DNA from 2 places in the Pseudomonas sp. LBUM1641 genome. Region 2 is predicted to be linked to the other one. Evidence: predicted binding sites of a transcription regulator. Region 2 holds the regulator's gene; the other holds the start of a gene.
The links. Region 2 encodes FliA, which starts transcription of late flagellar genes. Its sites were predicted from a motif close to CTAAAGTTTNNNNNNNNNNNGCCGNTAA; they were not measured.
Positions count from the first base shown of each region.

Region 1: the regulator FliA is predicted to act here: its motif matches at 4,938-4,965, upstream of ACA046_RS26500 (flagellar protein MotY).

Region 1 is NZ_CP166815.1:5,744,795-5,754,432, forward strand. It holds partial or broken gene rsxB (electron transport complex subunit RsxB) at 1-192, shown strand, start outside; gene nth (endonuclease III) at 337-975, shown strand; gene ACA046_RS26485 (PA3496 family putative envelope integrity protein) at 1,083-1,268, shown strand; gene ACA046_RS26490 (response regulator transcription factor) at 1,340-1,972, opposite strand; gene ACA046_RS26495 (argininosuccinate synthase) at 2,619-3,836, opposite strand; gene ACA046_RS26500 (flagellar protein MotY) at 3,966-4,874, opposite strand; gene pyrC (dihydroorotase) at 5,031-6,077, shown strand; gene rnt (ribonuclease T) at 6,074-6,751, shown strand; gene ACA046_RS26515 (peroxiredoxin) at 6,817-7,419, opposite strand; gene ACA046_RS26520 (bacterioferritin-associated ferredoxin) at 7,663-7,881, shown strand; gene bfr (bacterioferritin) at 8,082-8,552, shown strand; gene grxD (Grx4 family monothiol glutaredoxin) at 8,630-8,968, opposite strand; gene ACA046_RS26535 (molybdopterin oxidoreductase family protein) at 9,068-9,638, opposite strand, start outside.
Region 2 is NZ_CP166815.1:5,225,681-5,235,318, forward strand. It holds gene ACA046_RS23890 (chemotaxis protein CheA) at 1-1,629, opposite strand, end outside; gene ACA046_RS23895 (protein phosphatase CheZ) at 1,641-2,429, opposite strand; gene ACA046_RS23900 (chemotaxis response regulator CheY) at 2,448-2,822, opposite strand; gene fliA (RNA polymerase sigma factor FliA) at 2,993-3,733, opposite strand; gene fleN (flagellar synthesis regulator FleN) at 3,730-4,563, opposite strand; gene flhF (flagellar biosynthesis GTPase FlhF) at 4,684-6,000, opposite strand; gene flhA (flagellar biosynthesis protein FlhA) at 6,012-8,126, opposite strand; gene ACA046_RS23925 (DUF6124 family protein) at 8,579-8,881, shown strand; gene flhB (flagellar biosynthesis protein FlhB) at 9,342-9,638, opposite strand, start outside.

The DNA.
Region 1 (9,638 bases), 520 kb from region 2:
CGTGCACAAAAAGCCGCCGCGATGGACGCCGCCTTGAAGAAGGCCAAGATCAACCTGGCCATGAGCCGTGCCCAATTGCACAAATCGTTGAAAGCCTTTGGTCACCCGCCGACCTTTGAACAGCAGTCGCAGTTGATCATCCTGCAACAACACTTCGAAACAGCAGAGCAGGCGCTTGCGGCACTGGTGGCGGCCGATGCTCGCACTTGAAGCCCTTGATCATCAGCCGCACGTTATGAAGCGTGTACTGCGGATGACCGCCGCGTTTATCCTGCTCGGGTTATTGGGCCCGTTTTTCGTAACCACACTGACTGTCTGCAAGGAACCGCTCGCCCCATGAACGCCGCAAAACGCCTGGAAATTTTCCGTCGGCTTCACGAAGACAACCCGGAACCGAAAACCGAACTGGCCTATTCCTCGCCGTTCGAGCTGCTGATCGCCGTGATTCTTTCGGCCCAGTCCACAGACGTCGGCGTCAACAAGGCCACGGCCAAGTTGTATCCCGTAGCCAATACTCCGGAGGCGATCTACGCGCTTGGGGTTGAAGGGTTATCCGAGTACATCAAGACCATTGGCCTGTACAACAGCAAGGCGAAGAATGTCATCGAGACCTGTCGGCTGCTGGTGGAGTTGCACGGCAGCGAAGTGCCGCAGACACGTGAAGCCCTGGAAGCACTTCCAGGCGTAGGCCGCAAAACCGCCAACGTGGTGCTGAATACGGCATTTCGCCAACTGACCATGGCGGTGGACACACACATCTTTCGGGTCAGCAACCGCACCGGGATTGCCCGCGGAAAGAATGTGGTGGAGGTGGAAAAACAATTGATGAAATTTGTGCCCAAGCCCTATCTGCTGGATTCACATCACTGGCTGATCCTTCACGGACGCTATGTCTGCCAGGCCCGCAAGCCGCGCTGTGGCAGTTGCCGCATCGAAGACCTGTGTGAATACAAGGAAAAGACTTCCGACGATTGAGCCATCATTGCTTTTATTGATGAGTCGATTGAAAAAATCTTTTTTACCAGGCTCAAGATTATCGCTATAAGGAGCGCCAACGGCAGTCTTAGCCTGGAGTTAACCTTATGAGCACTGGCAAAGAACAACTGGATGTAGAAGACGACGTTGTTGGCGCTGAATCCGACGATGATGCAGCGGAAGCGCCGGTAGAGGTGGCCAAGACCAATTTGAGCAAACGCCGCACCATCGACAACCTTCTGGAAGAGCGGCGCTTGCAGAAACAGTTGGCCGATTACGACTTCGATCTCTAATCGACCCAACGACAAACAGAAGCCTCCCCTACGGAGGCTTTTTTCTGACGGCATGTAAGTGCGTGGCCGACCTATACCAACCCGTTGCGCTGGGCCAGTTCGATCAAGTCCACCAGAGAACGTGCATTGAGCTTGAGCAGCAAGCGGGTCTTGTAGGTACTCACGGTTTTGTTGCTCAGGAACATGCCATCGGCGATCTCCTTGTTGGTTTTGCCGCGGGCCAGTTGCTGCAACACCATCATCTCCCGGCCGGAGAGCCGCTCGACCATGTCCGCTTCGCTGGCGTTACCCATTGTGGAGCGCACCGAGTTCAGCGCCTGGTTGGGGAAATAGCTGTACCCGCACAGCACCGCCTTGACCGCGCTCAACAGCTCGGTGAGATCCTGCTGCTTGCACACATAGCCGGCGGCACCCGCCTGCATGCAGCGCATGGAAAAGTGTCCGGGCGCCTGGGAAGTCAGCACCAGCACCTTGAAGGGATGGGCCTGTTTGGTAGAGGACAGCCGGCATATAACTTCCAAGCCATCGAGTTTAGGTATTCCAATATCCAGTATGACAATGTCCGGCATATGCTCCCGTGCAAGTTGCAAGGCATCGACACCGTTATCGGTCTCGGCAACGACCTCATAACTATGACGTTCCATTAGCATACGCACAGCAAGACGAATGACGGGATGATCATCCACGATCAGCACTTTATTCATGGGCAAGTCCAATTTCGCTGTTCGAATTATTAAGAGCAAGCACAATAGCCTAGTCGTTTCCCGCTTGGCATAGTGCTCCCCCCCAAGCAACAGCAAGCAGAGACCCAACCCACAACGACATAGGATTTAACCTACAAAAAAACGCCCAGGTGGAGGTGTCCAGTTTTGTTGAGGCTTTCAGACCTTTCCTAGCGCAAACATATTTTGAGTGAAAATTCCCAAGGTTACGGGGTGCGGAGTAAACATAACGCACACAAGTTTCAGGAAATGCCCCTTGTACGTTGTCAGAAAGCCCGTGGTTCCGGGCTGAAAACCACGTTTTAAAAGTTCCATGCGACATTCTTGATTACGCTCCAGAAATCCTACAGGCATGTCAGTAGCTGACATATTCGTCGTACATTTCTGAGTGAAATTTCTGTAGTACATAGTTCCTACACACGAGAAAAAAACCACTTTCAACAATGCATCTCTTATCGGACGAAAATAATAAACATTGCACCCTTAAAATATAAACATTACGCCCTTGAGCACAGGGTGGTCTTGAGCTGAACTATAAACGCAGCATCCTCCGCAAAGACTTGAGGCGGATTTTCAGCCAAAAAAAAATGGCCCTCGAAGGGCCATTTTTCATTGCAACTTAAAACACTCAGAACAACTTGCGACCTTTGTTGGCCGCAATGCGCATGCGCAATGCGTTCAGCTTGATGAAGCCTGCCGCGTCTGCCTGGTTGTACGCGCCGCCATCTTCTTCGAAGGTGGCGATATTGGCATCGAACAGCGACTCGTCGGACTTGCGACCGGTCACGATCACGTTGCCCTTGTACAGCTTCAGGCGCACAACGCCGTTCACGTAGGCCTGGGAAGCGTCGATCATCTGTTGCAACATCAGACGCTCCGGGCTCCACCAGTAGCCGGTGTAGATCAGGCTGGCGTACTTGGGCATCAACTCGTCTTTGAGGTGAGCCACTTCACGGTCCAGGGTGATGGACTCGATGGCGCGGTGAGCGCGCAGCATGATGGTGCCGCCCGGGGTCTCGTAGCAGCCACGGGACTTCATGCCCACATAACGGTTCTCGACGATGTCGAGGCGGCCGATACCGTGTTCGCCGCCGATACGGTTCAGGGTCGCCAATACGGTGGCCGGGGTCATTTCGACGCCGTCCAGCGCGACGATGTCGCCGTTGCGGTAGGTCAGTTCCAGGTACTGGGCCTTGTCAGGAGCGTTCTCCGGGGAGACGGTCCACTTCCACATGTCTTCTTCGTGCTCGGTCCAGGTGTCTTCCAGCACGCCGCCTTCATAGGAGATGTGCAGCAAGTTGGCGTCCATCGAGTACGGGGACTTCTTCTTGCCGTGACGCTCGATCGGGATGGCGTGCTTTTCAGCGTAGTCCATCAGCTTTTCACGGGACAGAAGGTCCCATTCACGCCACGGAGCAATGACTTTTACGCCTGGCTTCAAGGCATAGGCGCCCAGCTCGAAACGCACTTGGTCGTTGCCCTTGCCGGTGGCGCCATGGGAAATGGCGTCAGCGCCGGTTTCGTTGGCGATTTCGATCAAGCGCTTGGCGATCAGCGGACGTGCGATGGAAGTACCCAGCAGGTACTCGCCTTCGTAGACAGTGTTGGCGCGAAACATCGGGAAAACGAAATCGCGGACGAACTCTTCGCGCAGGTCGTCAATGTAGATCTCTTTCACGCCCATGGCTTGCGCCTTGGCACGTGCAGGTTCGACCTCTTCGCCCTGACCCAGGTCAGCGGTGAAGGTCACCACTTCACAGTTATAAGTATCCTGCAGCCACTTGAGGATCACCGAAGTGTCCAGGCCGCCGGAATACGCGAGAACGACCTTGTTTACGTCGGCCATGCCATCACTCCACGGGGTTGTACGGAAAGGCGTCGATTCTACCGACCAAAACCGTGAAATTACAGGGGCGCGACAGCAAATGAAGATAAAGCGACAGATTATGTCGAGCGGGCGACGAAACGCCGCACCTTATGAGGTGGCGGCGGCGTTGCTTGGCGCTTTGGCTTGGGGCGCCGGTTTTTCGGGGGCTACCACCCGTTCGAGTTGAATATTCACCCGACGGTTTTTCGCCCGGTTGGCCGGATTGGTGTTCGGCGCCAACGGGTAGCTTTCACCATGGAAACGCAGGGCAATCTGCGATTCATCGATGCCATTGGCCTTGAAGTAGTCCATCACCGCCAATGCTCGACGCCGCGATACATCACGGTTGGTCAGGCGATTGCCGCTGTTGTCGGAGTGGCCGTTCAACTCGATGTGGTTAACCGTCGGGTCGGCTTTCATGAACTCGAGGATCACCGAGAGCTTTTTCTTGGCCGCCGCATCCAGTTCGATGCCACCGCCCGGGAAACCCACTTCAGTCTGTTTGACCTGCTCGAAATTCATCGGCAGCAGCTTGGTGGTGCACAGCTGATAGTCGTTGTACGCCTTGTTGAATTTCACCGGCAACAGGCGAATCTCAGAGTACCCGCCATCGCGTCCATAGTGCCGCACAGTCGGGCTACGACCTTCGAGCAAGCCGGTGAACAAACGCCCGGCCTGGGCCTGGGAGCTATTAAACAGCACATCACCACTGCCGACGCGCACCGCGCCAAGGTTGATATCACCACGCCCGGGCTGCCACGGCGCAGCCGCCGCCAACAGGGTTGCGGAACCGGCACCCAACGAGCCGCTGAAGGCTTTCAGACGAAACGTCGCCTGCTCGCCGGCCCGGCGCACGAACTCCCCCGAGCCGAAATCAGTAATCGGCTGGGTCAAGCGGCACTCGAACTTATCGCCCTCCACCTTCCACTCAATATTCTCCAGACGTGTCTGGAACGTGAGGGCCATCGCGGGCAGGCTGGCGAACACACTGAGCAGGGCTAGATAATGCTGGCGCACGGGAGGCTCCACAGGTTTCTACAACACATCAAGGCGTCATACATCGTTAAGGCATACCCAGGGATATCGGTCGCATCCTGCAAAACTTGATAGCGAGTGCCTGCAAGAGTCTTTTCCGGTAGCATTCCCACCAGATTGACCCGCCTGGAATCCCCAATGTCCGACCGCCTGACCCTGCTGCGTCCCGACGACTGGCATATTCATCTTCGCGATGGTGCTGCGTTGCCCCAAACCGTGGCCGATGTAGCGCGCACGTTTGGCCGCGCCATCATCATGCCTAACCTGGTACCTCCGGTGCGTAACGCCGCGGAAGCCGATGCCTATCGCCAGCGCATTCTCGCTGCACGACCGGCCGGCAGCCGCTTCGAACCGTTGATGGTGCTGTACCTGACCGACCGCACCCAGCCCGAAGAAATTCGCCAGGCCAAAGCCAGCGGTTTCGTGCACGCCGCCAAGCTGTACCCGGCCGGTGCGACCACCAACTCCGATTCCGGCGTCACCAGTATCGACAAGATCCTGCCGGCCATCGAAGCCATGGCGGAAGTTGGCATGCCGTTGTTGATCCACGGTGAAGTCACCCGTGGCGATGTCGATGTATTCGATCGTGAAAAGATCTTCATCGACGAGCACATGCGCCGCGTGGTCGAGCTGTTCCCGACCCTCAAGGTCGTGTTCGAACACATCACCACCGCTGAGGCCGTGCAGTTCGTCACCGAGGCTTCGGCCAACGTCGGCGCGACCATCACCGCCCATCACCTTTTGTACAACCGCAACCACATGCTGGTGGGCGGGATTCGGCCGCACTTCTATTGCCTGCCGATTCTCAAGCGCAACACGCATCAGGTGGCGCTGCTTGATGCCGCCACCAGTGGCAGCGAGAAATTTTTCCTCGGTACCGACTCTGCGCCCCACGCCCAACACGCCAAGGAAGCCGCGTGTGGTTGTGCCGGTTGCTACACCGCGTATGCGGCGATCGAGTTGTATGCCGAAGCGTTCGAACAGCGCAACGCCCTGGACAAGCTTGAAGGGTTCGCCAGCCTCAACGGCCCGCGTTTCTACGGCCTGCCGGCGAATACCGACCGCATTACCCTGGTCCGTGAAGACTGGACCGCCCCCACCAGCCTGCCGTTTGGCGAGCTGACCGTTATCCCGCTGCGCGCCGGTGAAACACTGCGCTGGCGCCTGCTGGAGGAACACCCGTGAGTGAAGACCATTACGACGACGATCAGGAACACGGCGGCGGTGGTGGCGGTTCCCGTCACCCGATGGCCGAGCGTTTTCGCGGCTACCTGCCGGTCGTTATCGACGTAGAAACCGGTGGTTTCAATTGCGCCACTGACGCATTGCTGGAAATCGCCGCTACGACTATCGGCATGGACGAACAGGGTTTTGTGTTCCCGGAACACACCCACTTCTTCCGCGTCGAGCCGTTCGAAGGCGCCAACATCGAAGCCGCAGCCCTGGAGTTCACCGGGATCAAGCTCGATCACCCGCTGCGCATGGCAGTCAGTGAAGAAGCGGCGCTGACCGACATCTTCCGTGGCGTGCGCAAGGCCTTGAAGGCCAATGGCTGCAAGCGCGCGATCCTGGTGGGTCACAACAGCAGCTTCGACCTGGGCTTCCTCAACGCCGCTGTGACACGCCTGGACATGAAGCGTAACCCGTTTCACCCGTTCTCCAGCTTCGACACCGCGACCCTCGCCGGCTTGGCCTATGGCCAGACCGTGCTGGCGAAAGCCTGCCAGGCGGCCGGTATCGACTTCGACGGTCGTGAGGCCCACTCGGCCCGCTACGACACCGAGAAGACGGCCGAGCTGTTCTGCGGCATCGTCAATCGCTGGAAACAGATGGGCGGCTGGGAAGACTTCGGCGACTGAAGCCAAATCCCGCGCATAAAAAAACCGGCCTTCTCAGGCCGGTTTTTTTGTCCCGCGAATCTGGCTTACAGCTTGCCAGCGTTCTCGGTCAGGTAAGCCGCAACGCCTTCTGGCGAAGCGTTCATGCCCTTGTCGCCTTTTTTCCAGTTGGCAGGGCAAACTTCGCCGTGCTCTTCGTGGAATTGCAGAGCGTCGACCAGGCGGATCAGCTCTTCCATGTTACGACCCAACGGCAGGTCGTTGATGATCTGCGAGCGCACAACGCCCTTGTCGTCGATCAGGAACGCGCCACGGAAAGCAACGCCGCCTTCGGACTCAACGTCGTAGGCCTTGGCGATGTCGTGCTTCATGTCGGCAGCCATGGTGTATTTGACTTTGCCGATGCCGCCATCATTGATGGCGGTGTTGCGCCAGGCGTTGTGGGTGAAATGGGAGTCGATGGAAACGGCTACCACTTCAACGTTACGGGCCTTGAAATCGTCCATGCGGTGATCCAGAGCGATCAGCTCCGATGGGCAGACGAAGGTGAAGTCCAGCGGGTAGAAGAACACCAGGCCGTATTTGCCTTTGATGGCTTCAGACAGTTTGAAGCTGTCTACGATTTCGCCATTGCCGAGGACGGCTGGTACGTCGAAATCCGGGGCTTGTTTGCCGACGAGTACGCTCATTGGGTATCTCCTGATGGTGGTGACTTGAAGTAAAAGGATCCCTTCCAGTGTGCCGCGGGTAAACGACAGCCCTGTGACGGGATCACGCTTCGTGAAGACCGACCATCATACACGGCTCGGGAAAAAACCGTTCGTCAGTGGGTAACCAATCTGTTTCAAACACTCACGAAACTACTTTGACAATCATTCTCGTTAACATTAAGATCCATCGCACTTAAGCCTTACCCGCGATGGTTCTCCCTTATGTATGTCTGCCTCTGCACTGGCGTCACCGACGGACAAATCCGCGAAGCGATCTACGAAGGTTGCTGCAGCTACAAGGAAGTACGTGAAACCACCGGCGTTGCCAGCCAATGCGGCAAATGCGCCTGCCTCGCCAAGCAAGTGGTACGGGAAACCCTGACGCAGCTGCAAACTGCCCAGGCTGCGATCCCCTACTCAGCAGAATTTACACACGCTTAATTGGCGTGTTTTAAAGAACCGGACTTAGTGTCCGGTTTTTTTATGCCTGAAATTCAAACAGTTAGCGCCAAGACGCGGAACACAAACATTCTTATTCCGATTAATTTTCATTTATTATTCAATAACTTAGGTTTGACAGTAGTAAATGCGCAGCTCAAACTCCGCCTTATATACAGCGAATACAGGGCAGGACCCCAATCATGAAAGGCGACATCACAGTCATCCAGCAACTCAACAAAATCCTTGCCAATGAACTGGTCGCGATCAATCAGTACTTTCTGCATGCACGCATGTATGACGATTGGGGCCTGGAAAAGCTCGGCAAGCGTGAATACAAAGAATCCATCAAGGCCATGAAGGACGCCGACGCGCTGATCAAGCGCATCCTGTTCCTGGAAGGCCTGCCGAACGTGCAGGACCTGGGCAAGCTGAGCATCGGCGAGCATTCCCAGGAAATGATCAACTGCGACCTGAACTTCGAGCGCAAGAGCCACACCGACCTCAAGGCCGCCATCGCTCATTGCGAAACCAAGGGCGACTTCGGCAGCCGTGAACTGCTGGAAGATATCCTGGAAGACCAGGAAGAGCACATCGACTGGCTGGAAACCCAGATCGGCCTGATCGACAAAGTGACTATCGAGAATTATCTGCAATCGCAGATGGGTGAATAACCCTTAATTCCCGGCCACTAAAAAGCCCCGCTCTCTTTCGAGAAGCGGGGCTTTTTATTGCCGCAGCCTAAAACAAATCAGGCTTCGGTCTTCGCAGCGGCTTTTTCTGCTGCGTCTTTGATCAGTGCCTGCAACGAACCATCAGCCGCCATTTCGGTGATGATGTCGCTACCGCCGACCAGCTCACCGGCAACCCACAGCTGCGGGAAAGTTGGCCAGTTGGCGTACTTCGGCAGGTTGGCGCGGATTTCCGGGTTCTGCAGGATATCCACGTAGGCGAACTTCTCGCCACATTGCATGATTGCCTGGGAAGCCTTTGCGGAGAAGCCACACTGAGGAGCGTTAGGTGCGCCCTTCATGTAAAGCAGAATAGTGTTGTTGGCAATCTGCTCTTTGATCGTTTCGATGATATCCATGGAACACCTCGGCTGGAACTTTCCGACTCATGGGTCGGCACGGTGGCGCATTGTAACGCAAAGCCTAGCGCGACGCTCGGACTCCCCGACAGACAATCCTTACGCCGCCGCCACCTGCACCGGCACGCCGTTCAACGCCGCGTTGCCCGACAGCTCATCCAATTGCCGCTCATCCGTCAGGTCGTTCGCGCTCGCCCCCGGCTGCCCGCTGGCGATGGTCATCTGCACGCCCGGGCGGCCATGGCCCCAACCGTGGGGCAGGCTGACCACGCCGGGCATCATGTCGAGGCTGGCCATCACTTCTACTTCGATCATGCCGATCCGCGAACTGACCCGCACCCGCTGGCCGTCACTCAACTGGCGATGGGCCAGGTCGTCCGGGTGCATCAACAACTGGTGACGGGGTTTGCCCTTCACCAGCCGGTGGTAGTTATGCATCCAGGAGTTGTTGCTGCGCACATGGCGGCGGCCGATCAGCAGTAACTCATTCACCTCAGGCACTGGCTGCGCGGCAAAGCGCACCAGGTCGGCGAGGATCACGGGCGGTGCGGCCTGCAAATGACCATTGGCGGTTTTCATACGGCCCGCCAGGTTGGGCTTCAGTGGCCCGAGGTCCAGGCCGTGGGGGTGATCAGCCAGCGCGGCAATGGACAAGGTATCGCCATAAGGC
Region 2 (9,638 bases):
GTAGCACTCGGTGTCAGTGAGACGGTCGGCGGCGTCCTTGTCCATCACGCCACGCTTGACCGCGATGCCCCGCAGGATATTCGGGTCCATGCCTTTGCCGTCATCGGTGATCGACAGCAGGATATGGTCGCCTTCCTGTTCGGCCGCCAGGATCACTTTGCCCAGACGGTTCTTGCCCGAAGCTTCACGTTCTTCCGGGGACTCGATGCCGTGGTCGACAGCGTTGCGCACCAAGTGGACCAGCGGGTCGGCCAGGGCCTCGACAAGGTTTTTGTCGAGGTCGGTTTCTTCACCCACCAGTTCCAGGTTGATCTCTTTCTTGAGCTGGCGTGCCAGGTCGCGAACCAGACGCGGGAAGCGGCCGAAGACTTTCTTGATCGGCTGCATCCGGGTCTTCATGACAGCGGTTTGCAGGTCGGCGGTGACCACGTCGAGGTTCGACACGGCCTTTTGCATGGCCTCATCGCCGCTGTTCAGGCCCAGGCGCACCAGGCGGTTACGCACCAGCACCAGTTCGCCGACCATGTTCATGATGTCGTCCAGGCGCGCGGTATCAACCCGCACGGTGGTTTCGGCTTCACTGGCTGGTTGCTTGTCTGCGGCCGGAGCAGCAGCGGCACGCGCGGGCGCGGGCGCCGGTGCAGGTTTTGCAGCCACCGGTGCAGCGGCCTTGGCAGCCACCGGAGCCGGCGTTGCAACCGCAGTGGCCGCTGTAGCAGCCGGTGCAGCAGCGCCGGCCACTTCGGTGAACTTGCCCTTGCCATGCAGTTCATCCAGCAGGGCTTCGAATTCGTGATCGGAGATCAGTCCATCGGCAGCCGGTGCAGCGGCAGCAGCAGCGGCGGGTGCGGCAGGTGCAGCGACTGCTGCAGCAACTTCCGGCAGTGCATCGGCAGCAAACGAGCCTTTGCCATGCAACTGGTCCAGCAACGCTTCAAATTCGTCATCGGTGATTTCGTTGCTGGCAGGCGCCGCTGCTTCCGCTGGCGCTGGCGCTGCGGCCACCGCGTCCGGGGCAAACTGGCCCTTGCCGTGCAACTGGTCGAGCAATGACTCGAACTCGGCGTCGGTAATGTCTTCGGTGGTCGGCACCATGGCCGGCGCACTGGCCGCCGGAGCTTCGGCTTCGGCCTTGACGGCGTTCAGCGAGTCCAGCAGTTGTTCGAATTCGCTGTCGGTCACGTCGCCCGCAGGCTCGGCGACAGGCTCAGCCACCGCCTCGACCACCGGCGCATTGGCCGCAGGTTCTGCCAGGCGCGCCAGGGCGGCCAGCAGTTCCGGGGTGGCGGCCGTGATCGGTGCACGTTCGCGCACTTCACTGAACATGCCGTTGACCGCGTCCAGCGCTTCCAGGATCACGTCCATCAGTTCCGAGTCGACGTGCCGCTCACCCTTGCGCAGGATGTCGAACACGTTCTCGGCGATGTGACAGCACTCCACCAGCTCGTGGAGCTGGAGGAAGCCGGCGCCCCCTTTTACAGTGTGAAAACCGCGAAAAATTGCATTGAGCAGGTTCGCATCATCCGGTCGGCTTTCCAGCTCGACCAGTTGTTCGGACAGTTGCTCTAAAATTTCGCCGGCCTCTACAAGGAAATCCTGAAGGATTTCTTCATCGGCGCCGAAGCTCATGGGTGTGCTCCTTAGAAGCCTAAACTGGACAGCAAATCGTCTACGTCGTCTTGCCCGGATACAACGTCTTCACGTTTATCGGCATGAATCTGCGGACCTTCACCCTTGGCGAGGTGTTTTTGTGGATCTTTTTCAGAAAGGATCGCTTCGCGGTCATGTTCGATGCCGGCAAACCGGTCAACTTGACCCGCCATCAACACCAGTTTGAGCAGGTTGCTTTCCACTTCGGTGACCAGTTGGGTCACGCGCTTGATCACCTGACCGGTGAGGTCCTGGTAGTCCTGGGCCAGCAGAATGTCATTGAGGTTGCTGGAAACCGTGCGGTTTTCCTGCTCGCTGCGGGACAAAAAGCCTTCAACCCGACGCGCCAGCTCACGAAACTCTTCAGCGCCCACTTCCCGACGCATGAACCGGCCCCAGTCAGTGCTCAGGGCCTTGGCTTCACTGGCCATACCGTTGACCAGAGGCGTGGCGTTTTCCACCAGGTCCATGGTGCGGTTGGCCGCCGCCTCAGTCAGCCTGACCACATAGGACAGGCGTTCGGTGGCATCCGTGATCTGCGAGATTTCTTCGGCCTGGGGCATGTGCGGGTCAATCTGAAAATTGACAATCGCACTGTGCAACTCACGGGTGAGCTTGCCCACTTCCTGGTACAGGCCGCGGTCACGGGTCTGGTTGAGCTCATGGATTAACTGCACCGCGTCACCGAACTGGCCTTTTTCTAGGCTTTCGACGAGTTGGTGGGCATGTTTTTTCAGGGTCGACTCGAAGTCGGCCTGCGATGATTCTTTATGCTCCATAGCTCCCCCGTGGCAGCATCAATGACCGATGCGTTCGAAGATCTTTTCGATCTTCTCTTTCAAGGCCAGTGCAGTGAATGGCTTGACCACGTAGCCGTTAACCCCGGCTTGGGCGGCTTCGATGATCTGTTCACGCTTGGCTTCAGCGGTCACCATCAGCACAGGCAGGCTGCGCAGTTTTTCATCCGCGCGCACGTGGCGCAGCAGATCGATACCGGTCATGCCCGGCATGTTCCAGTCCGTTACCAGAAAGTCAATGCTCCCGCTGTTGAGGATCGGAATCGCCGTAATGCCGTCATCCGCCTCGACCGTGTTAGTGAACCCAAGGTCACGCAACAGGTTTTTTATGATCCGCCGCATCGTTGAGAAGTCATCAACGATGAGGATTTTCATGTTCTTGTCCAATTCGACCTCCAAGCAGTCTTAAACGCGCCCAGCACCTGGGCGCGCCATATCAATCAACAGGCGTTACACAAAAAGGACTACCGGGGGCGCACCACGGGCCAAGCCCGTCCGGGCGCAGCGCCCGGACGGTATCGTTCGCAGTGTCCCCACACTGCCTGTCAGCGCGCTCGCCACTCTCCCAAACGCCCCCGCAAGCGGGCCGCGCACTGGCTGTGTAACTGGCTGACTCGCGATTCGCTGACTCCCAGGACCTCACCGATTTCCTTGAGGTTCAGCTCTTCGTCGTAGTACAGCGCCAACACCAGTCGCTCACGCTCCGGCAAATTGGCAATCGCGTCCGCCAGCGCAGTCTGGAAGCGTTCATCTTCCAGATCGCGTGACGGTTCGAGATGAGCACTCGCGCCGTCCTCGTGCAGCCCTTCATGTTCGCCGTCCTGCAAAAGGTCGTCGAAACTGAACAGGCGGCTGCCCAAGGTATCGTTCAAAATCCCGTAGTAATCGTCGAGACTCAATTGGAGTTCGGCCGCAACTTCATGATCTTTAGCGTCGCGACCGGTTTTTGCTTCAATTGAGCGAATTGCGTCACTTACCATGCGCGTATTGCGGTGTACCGAACGCGGCGCCCAATCACCTTTACGCACTTCATCGAGCATGGCCCCACGGATACGAATACCCGCGTATGTCTCGAAACTTGCGCCCTTGCTCGCGTCGTATTTGGTCGACACTTCGAGCAAGCCGATCATCCCGGCCTGGATCAAGTCTTCGACCTGGACACTGGCGGGCAGGCGCGCCAGCAAGTGATAGGCAATGCGCTTGACCAGGGGCGCATAGCGCTCGATCAATTCGACTTGACTGTCACGTGCCGACTTCTTGTAAAGGTTGTAGCCGCTGGCTGTCATAGCACCGGTCCTGCGCTCGTCTGATGCACCAATCGCTCGACGAAAAACTCCAGATGCCCACGCGGGTTGGCGGGCAACGGCCAGGTATCGACCTTCTGGGCAATAGCCTTGAACGCCAATGCGCACTTCGAACGAGGGAACGCTTCATAGACCGCACGCTGCTTTTGCACGGCCTTGCGTACGCATTCGTCGTAGGGAACTGCGCCAACGTATTGTAAGGCGACATCGAGGAAGCGATCTGTGACCTTGGTCAACTTGGCGAACAGATTCCGGCCTTCCTGGGGGCTTTGGGCCATGTTGGCCAGCACGCGGAAGCGGTTCATGCCGTAGTCGCGGTTGAGCAGTTTGATCAGCGCGTAGGCGTCGGTGATCGAGGTCGGTTCGTCGCACACCACCAGCAACACTTCCTGGGCTGCGCGCACGAAGCTGACCACGGACTCGCCGATCCCGGCGGCGGTGTCGATCACCAGCACGTCGAGGTTGTCGCCAATGTCGCTGAACGCCTGAATCAGGCCGGCATGCTGCGCCGGGCTCAGGTGCACCATGCTCTGGGTGCCGGACGCGGCCGGCACGATGCGAATCCCGCCGGGGCCTTGCAACAGTACGTCGCGCAGCTCACAGCGGCCTTCGATGACATCGGCCAGGGTATGTTTGGGCGTCAGTCCCAGCAGAACGTCAACGTTCGCCAGACCCAGGTCAGCATCCAGCAGCATGACGCGACGGCCAAGCTCTGCCAGGGCCAGGGACAAATTCACTGACACGTTAGTTTTTCCGACGCCACCTTTGCCGCCGGTCACCGCGATCACCTGTACGGGATGCATGCTGCCCATTTTATTTCTTTACCTTGTCTTGCTTAGACGCAGGCTACATGACTTGGCCGCGCGAACTGCTGGCAGACCATCGATGTAGATACTTTGCACTGTCATTTGTAAATTAAAGGCCATGTTGCCTCAGCCGACACGTTTGTTCGGGCTGTGGTAGAGGTCAGCAAACATGTCAGCCATCGCTTCCTCACTGGGTTCTTCCTGCATTTGCACGCTGACAGCCCGGCTGACCAACTGATGACGGCGCGGCAGATGCAAATCATCCGGAATCCGCGGCCCGTCGGTCAGGTAAGCAACCGGTAATTCATGACTGATGGCCAGGCTCAACACTTCGCCCAGGCTCGCCGTCTCATCCAGTTTAGTCAGGATGCAGCCCGCCAGCCCACAGCGCTTGTAGCTGTGATAGGCGGCGGTCAATACCTGCTTCTGGCTGGTGGTAGCAAGTACCAAGTAGTTTCTGGATTTGATCCCGCGCCCGGCCAGGCTTTCCAGCTGCATGCGCAGGGCCGGGTCGCTGGCTTGCAGGCCGGCGGTGTCGATCAGCACCACGCGCTTGCGCAGCAGTGGATCGAGGGCGTTGGCCAGGGACTGGCCCGGGTCGACGTGGGTCACCGGCACATTGAGAATGCGGCCCAGGGTCTTGAGCTGTTCCTGGGCGCCAATGCGGTAGCTGTCCATGCTCACCAGCGCGATGTTCTGTGCGCCGTACTTGAGCACGTAACGTGCGGCCAGCTTGGCCAGGGTGGTGGTCTTGCCCATGCCGGCAGGGCCGACCATGGCAATCACGCCGCCTTCTTCCAGGGGTTCGATTTCCGGGGTGACGATCATCCGCGCCAGGTGGGCCAGGAGCATGCGCCAGGCCTGGCGAGGTTCTTCAATTTGCGTGGTCAGCTGTAGCAGGTCGCGGGACAACGGGCCGGACAGACCGATGCGTTGCAGGCGACGCCACAGGTTGGCCTGTTGCGGCTGGCTGCCCTGCAACTGGTTCCAGGCCAGCGAGCCCAATTGCACTTCCAGCAGTTCACGCAGGCCGTTGAGTTCGAAACGCATCGAGTCGAACACTCGCTGGTCTACCGCTGCCGCCGGGGCGGGCGCAGCAGGACGCGGCGGCTCAACAAAAGTCGGTTCTACCAGAGGCTCGGACGCCGTCAGCGGCAACCCGGCAAACAGCTGGCGATTGGTGGAGGCGTCGCTGTCGCCACGCATGCTCAATTCAGCCTGGGCCGAGACAATGCGCGAAGCGGTCTTGCGCAGCTCGTCTTCCAGTTCCATGTTCGGCACACGCGGCGCCAGGGCCGAGGGTTTGTAATCGAGGGCAGCCGTCAGCTCGACACCGCCGGCAATACGACGGTTACCGATAATCGCAGCGTCGGCGCCCAGCTCATCACGTACCAGTTTCATGGCCTGACGCATATCGGCGGCGAAAAAACGCTTCACTTGCATATCCCACTACCTCAGCCGTTGGGCCCTACTGTCGCGACGATAGTCACTTGCTTATTGTCAGGAATTTCCTGGTAAGCCAATACATGCAAATTCGGTATAGCCAGGCGTCCAAACCGCGACAACATCGCCCGGACGGGGCCAGCCACCAGCAGGATCACCGGATGGCCTTCCATTTCCTGGCGCTGCGCGGCCTCAATCAACGAACGCTGCAGTTTCTCAGCCATGCTTGGCTCCAGCAACACGCCTTCATCAGCGCCCTGCCCAGCCTTCTGAATACTATTGAGCAATATTTGTTCCAACCTTGGTTCCAAGGTGATCACAGGCAGCTCAGAGTCAAGCCCTACAATGCTTTGGACGATTGCACGCGACAATCCGACGCGCACTGCGGCCACCAGGGCGGCAGTATCTTGACTCTTGGCGGCGTTGTTGGCGATAGCTTCGGCAATACTGCGAATGTCCCGTACCGGCACCTGTTCGGCCAACAGCGCCTGCAGCACCTTGAGCAGTTGCGAGGTAGACAGCACGCCCGGCACCAGTTCTTCGGCGAGCTTTGGCGAGGCTTTGGCCAGCAATTGCAAGAGTTGCTGGACTTCTTCGTGGCCAATCAGCTCGTGGGAATGCTTGTACAGAATCTGGTTGAGGTGCGTCGCGACCACGGTGCTGGCGTCGACCACGGTATAGCCGAGCGACTGCGCCTGGCTGCGCTGGCTGATTTCGATCCAGACCGCTTCCAGGCCAAAAGCCGGATCTTTGGCGGTAATGCCGTTGAGCGTACCGAACACCTGGCCCGGGTTGATCGCCAGTTCGCGGTCCGGGTAGATCTCGGCTTCGGCCAGGATCACCCCCATCAAGGTCAGGCGGTAGGCGCTGGGGGCCAGGTCGAGGTTGTCGCGGATGTGCACGGTGGGCATCAGGAAGCCCAGGTCCTGGGACAGCTTCTTGCGCACGCCCTTGATCCGCGCCAGCAATTGGCCGCCCTGGTTGCGATCCACCAGGGGAATCAGGCGGTAGCCGACTTCCAGGCCGATCATGTCGATCGGGGTCACGTCGTCCCAGCCCAACTCCTTGGTTTCCTGGGCCCGGGCCGGTGACGGCAGCAGTTCCTGCTGGCGTGCGACTTCCTGTTGGGCAATCACTTTGATGTTGTTTTGCTTTTTCCAGAACAGATACGCACCGCCTGCCGCCAGCGCCGCCATGCTCAAGAAGGAGAAATGCGGCATACCCGGGACGATGCCCATGATCGCCATGATGCCAGCCGCCACGGCCAATGCCTTGGGCGAGGCAAACATCTGCCGGCTGATCTGCTTGCCCATGTCTTCGGAGCCCGAAGCACGGGTCACCATGATCGCCGCTGCTGTAGATAACAACAGTGATGGCAATTGCGCCACTAAACCGTCACCGATGGTCAGCAGGGCGTAAACCTTGCCGGCGTCGCCGAAGGTCATGCCGTGCTGGAAGATGCCGACTGCCATGCCGCCGATCAGGTTGATAAACAGAATCAGCAGGCCGGCGATGGCGTCACCGCGCACGAATTTGCTGGCACCGTCCATGGAACCGTAGAACTCGGCTTCCTGGGCGACTTCAAGACGGCGGGATTTGGCCTGGTTCTGGTCGATCAGGCCGGCGTTGAGGTCGGCGTCGATGGCCATCTGTTTGCCGGGCATCGCGTCGAGGGTGAAACGCGCGCTCACCTCGGAAATCCGCCCGGCGCCCTTGGTCACTACCACGAAGTTGATGATCATCAAGATCGCGAAAACGACGATACCGACCACGTAGTTACCGCCGATCACCACCTCACCGAAGGCCTGGATCACCTTGCCTGCGGCGGCGTGGCCGTCCTGGCCGTGGAGCATCACCACCCGGGTAGAGGCCACGTTAAGCGCCAGCCGCAGCAGCGTGGCGATCAGCAGAATCGTCGGGAATACCGCGAAATCCAGCGGTCGCAGAGCGTACACGCACACCAGCAGCACGACCACGGACAGCGCGATGTTGAAAGTGAAGAACACGTCCAGCAGGAACGGCGGCATTGGCAACATCATCATTGCCAGCATCACCAGCAACAACAACGGCACACCCAGATTGCCTCGCGAGAGGTCAGTCAGGGTGCCACGTGCCGTGTTGAGCATTTGAGAACGATCCACCGGTATTCCTCGTTTCCTTGAAGCAAACTTTTGACGCCGGGAGGCGTCCTGGAGGCGGTATTGCAAGAAGCCTTCCAACTTTTGCTTGAGGGAGCAGATCGGCCTCGCGGGCAGCAAAGAGCTACCGCCGTACACACATCACCTGTGGCGAGGGAGCTTGCTCCCGTTGGGCTGCGCAGCAGCCCAAGAACGGCATACGCGTTTTGCCTGAATAACCGCGATAACTTTATTTGGGGGCGCTTCGCACCCCAGCGGGAGCAAGCTCCCTCGCCACACAAGCCCGTTCGCGGGAGATGGCGAAACATCCGACAGGTATTTAGAGTTGCTGGTGGGAAAGTCGATCTCTAGTCTTCGGGCACCGCTGCAAACGCAGCGGGCGGGCGTCGCGGCCCGAGTGAATTCAGGGTACCTCCAGCATATTCTCCAGGAGCGTCACCATGACCAAAACAACTTCCCATAACCTGCGCAACGCCGAAAAAGGCGCTATCGAAGATAGCCATTCCTCCTCCCACAACGCCCCCGTCGTGCTATTCACCGTCATTGATGGCCTCAGCACCGAAGACCTGCTGGTCAACCTCACCGAAACACTGGCTTCAGCCCATGCGCTGACCTGCGACTTTGCCTTTGAACTGGAAGGATCGCGGCGGGAAGGCGCGCTGGGGATTGCGCAGTTGATTGAGGTTGGGCGGTTGCTGGCTGATCGGCTACTGGATGACATAGCGCCCTCGCCAGCGACTTAAACGTTGCCATAGGCAATTCCGGGAACACCCAGGAGATTTTTTGTTGCCTTGACGGACGCCTTCGCGAGCAAGCCCGCTCCCACATTGGACCGTGTACCTTCTGTAGAAACGCGGTCGAATGTGGGAGCGCCCTCGTCTGCGATTTAAACGTTGCCAGATGCAATTGCGGGAACGCTCAGGAGTTCTTTGTTGCCTGGGCGGACGTCTTCGCGAGCAAGCCCGCTCCCACATTGGACCGTGTACCTTCTGTAGAAACGCGGTCGAATGTGGGAGCGCCCTCGCCAGCGAGTTAAACGTTGCCAGATGCAATTGCGGGAACGCTCAGGAGTTTTTTGTTGCCTGGGCGGACGCCTTCGCGAGCAAGCCCGCTCCCACATTTGACCGTGTACATTCTGTAGAAACGCGGTCGAATGTGGGAGCGGGCTTGCTCGCGAAGAGGCCGGCACAGACGCTACAAAACTCAGGAATCCCGACGCAAATCCGGTGGAATCGGCAGGTCTTTGAGCGGATCCGGACGCTTACCCTTGCCCGCGCGGTACTGGCGGATCTGATACACGTACGCCAACACCTGAGCTACCGCCAGATACAACCCGGCCGGAATCTCCTGGTCCAGGTCGGTGGAGTAGAAAATCGACCGCGCCAACTCCGGCGACTCCAGCAGCAGGATGTCATTGGCCACGGCAATCTCACGGATTTTCAACGCCGTGAAATCACTGCCCTTGGCCAGCAACATCGGCGCCCCGCCCTTCTCCGGGTC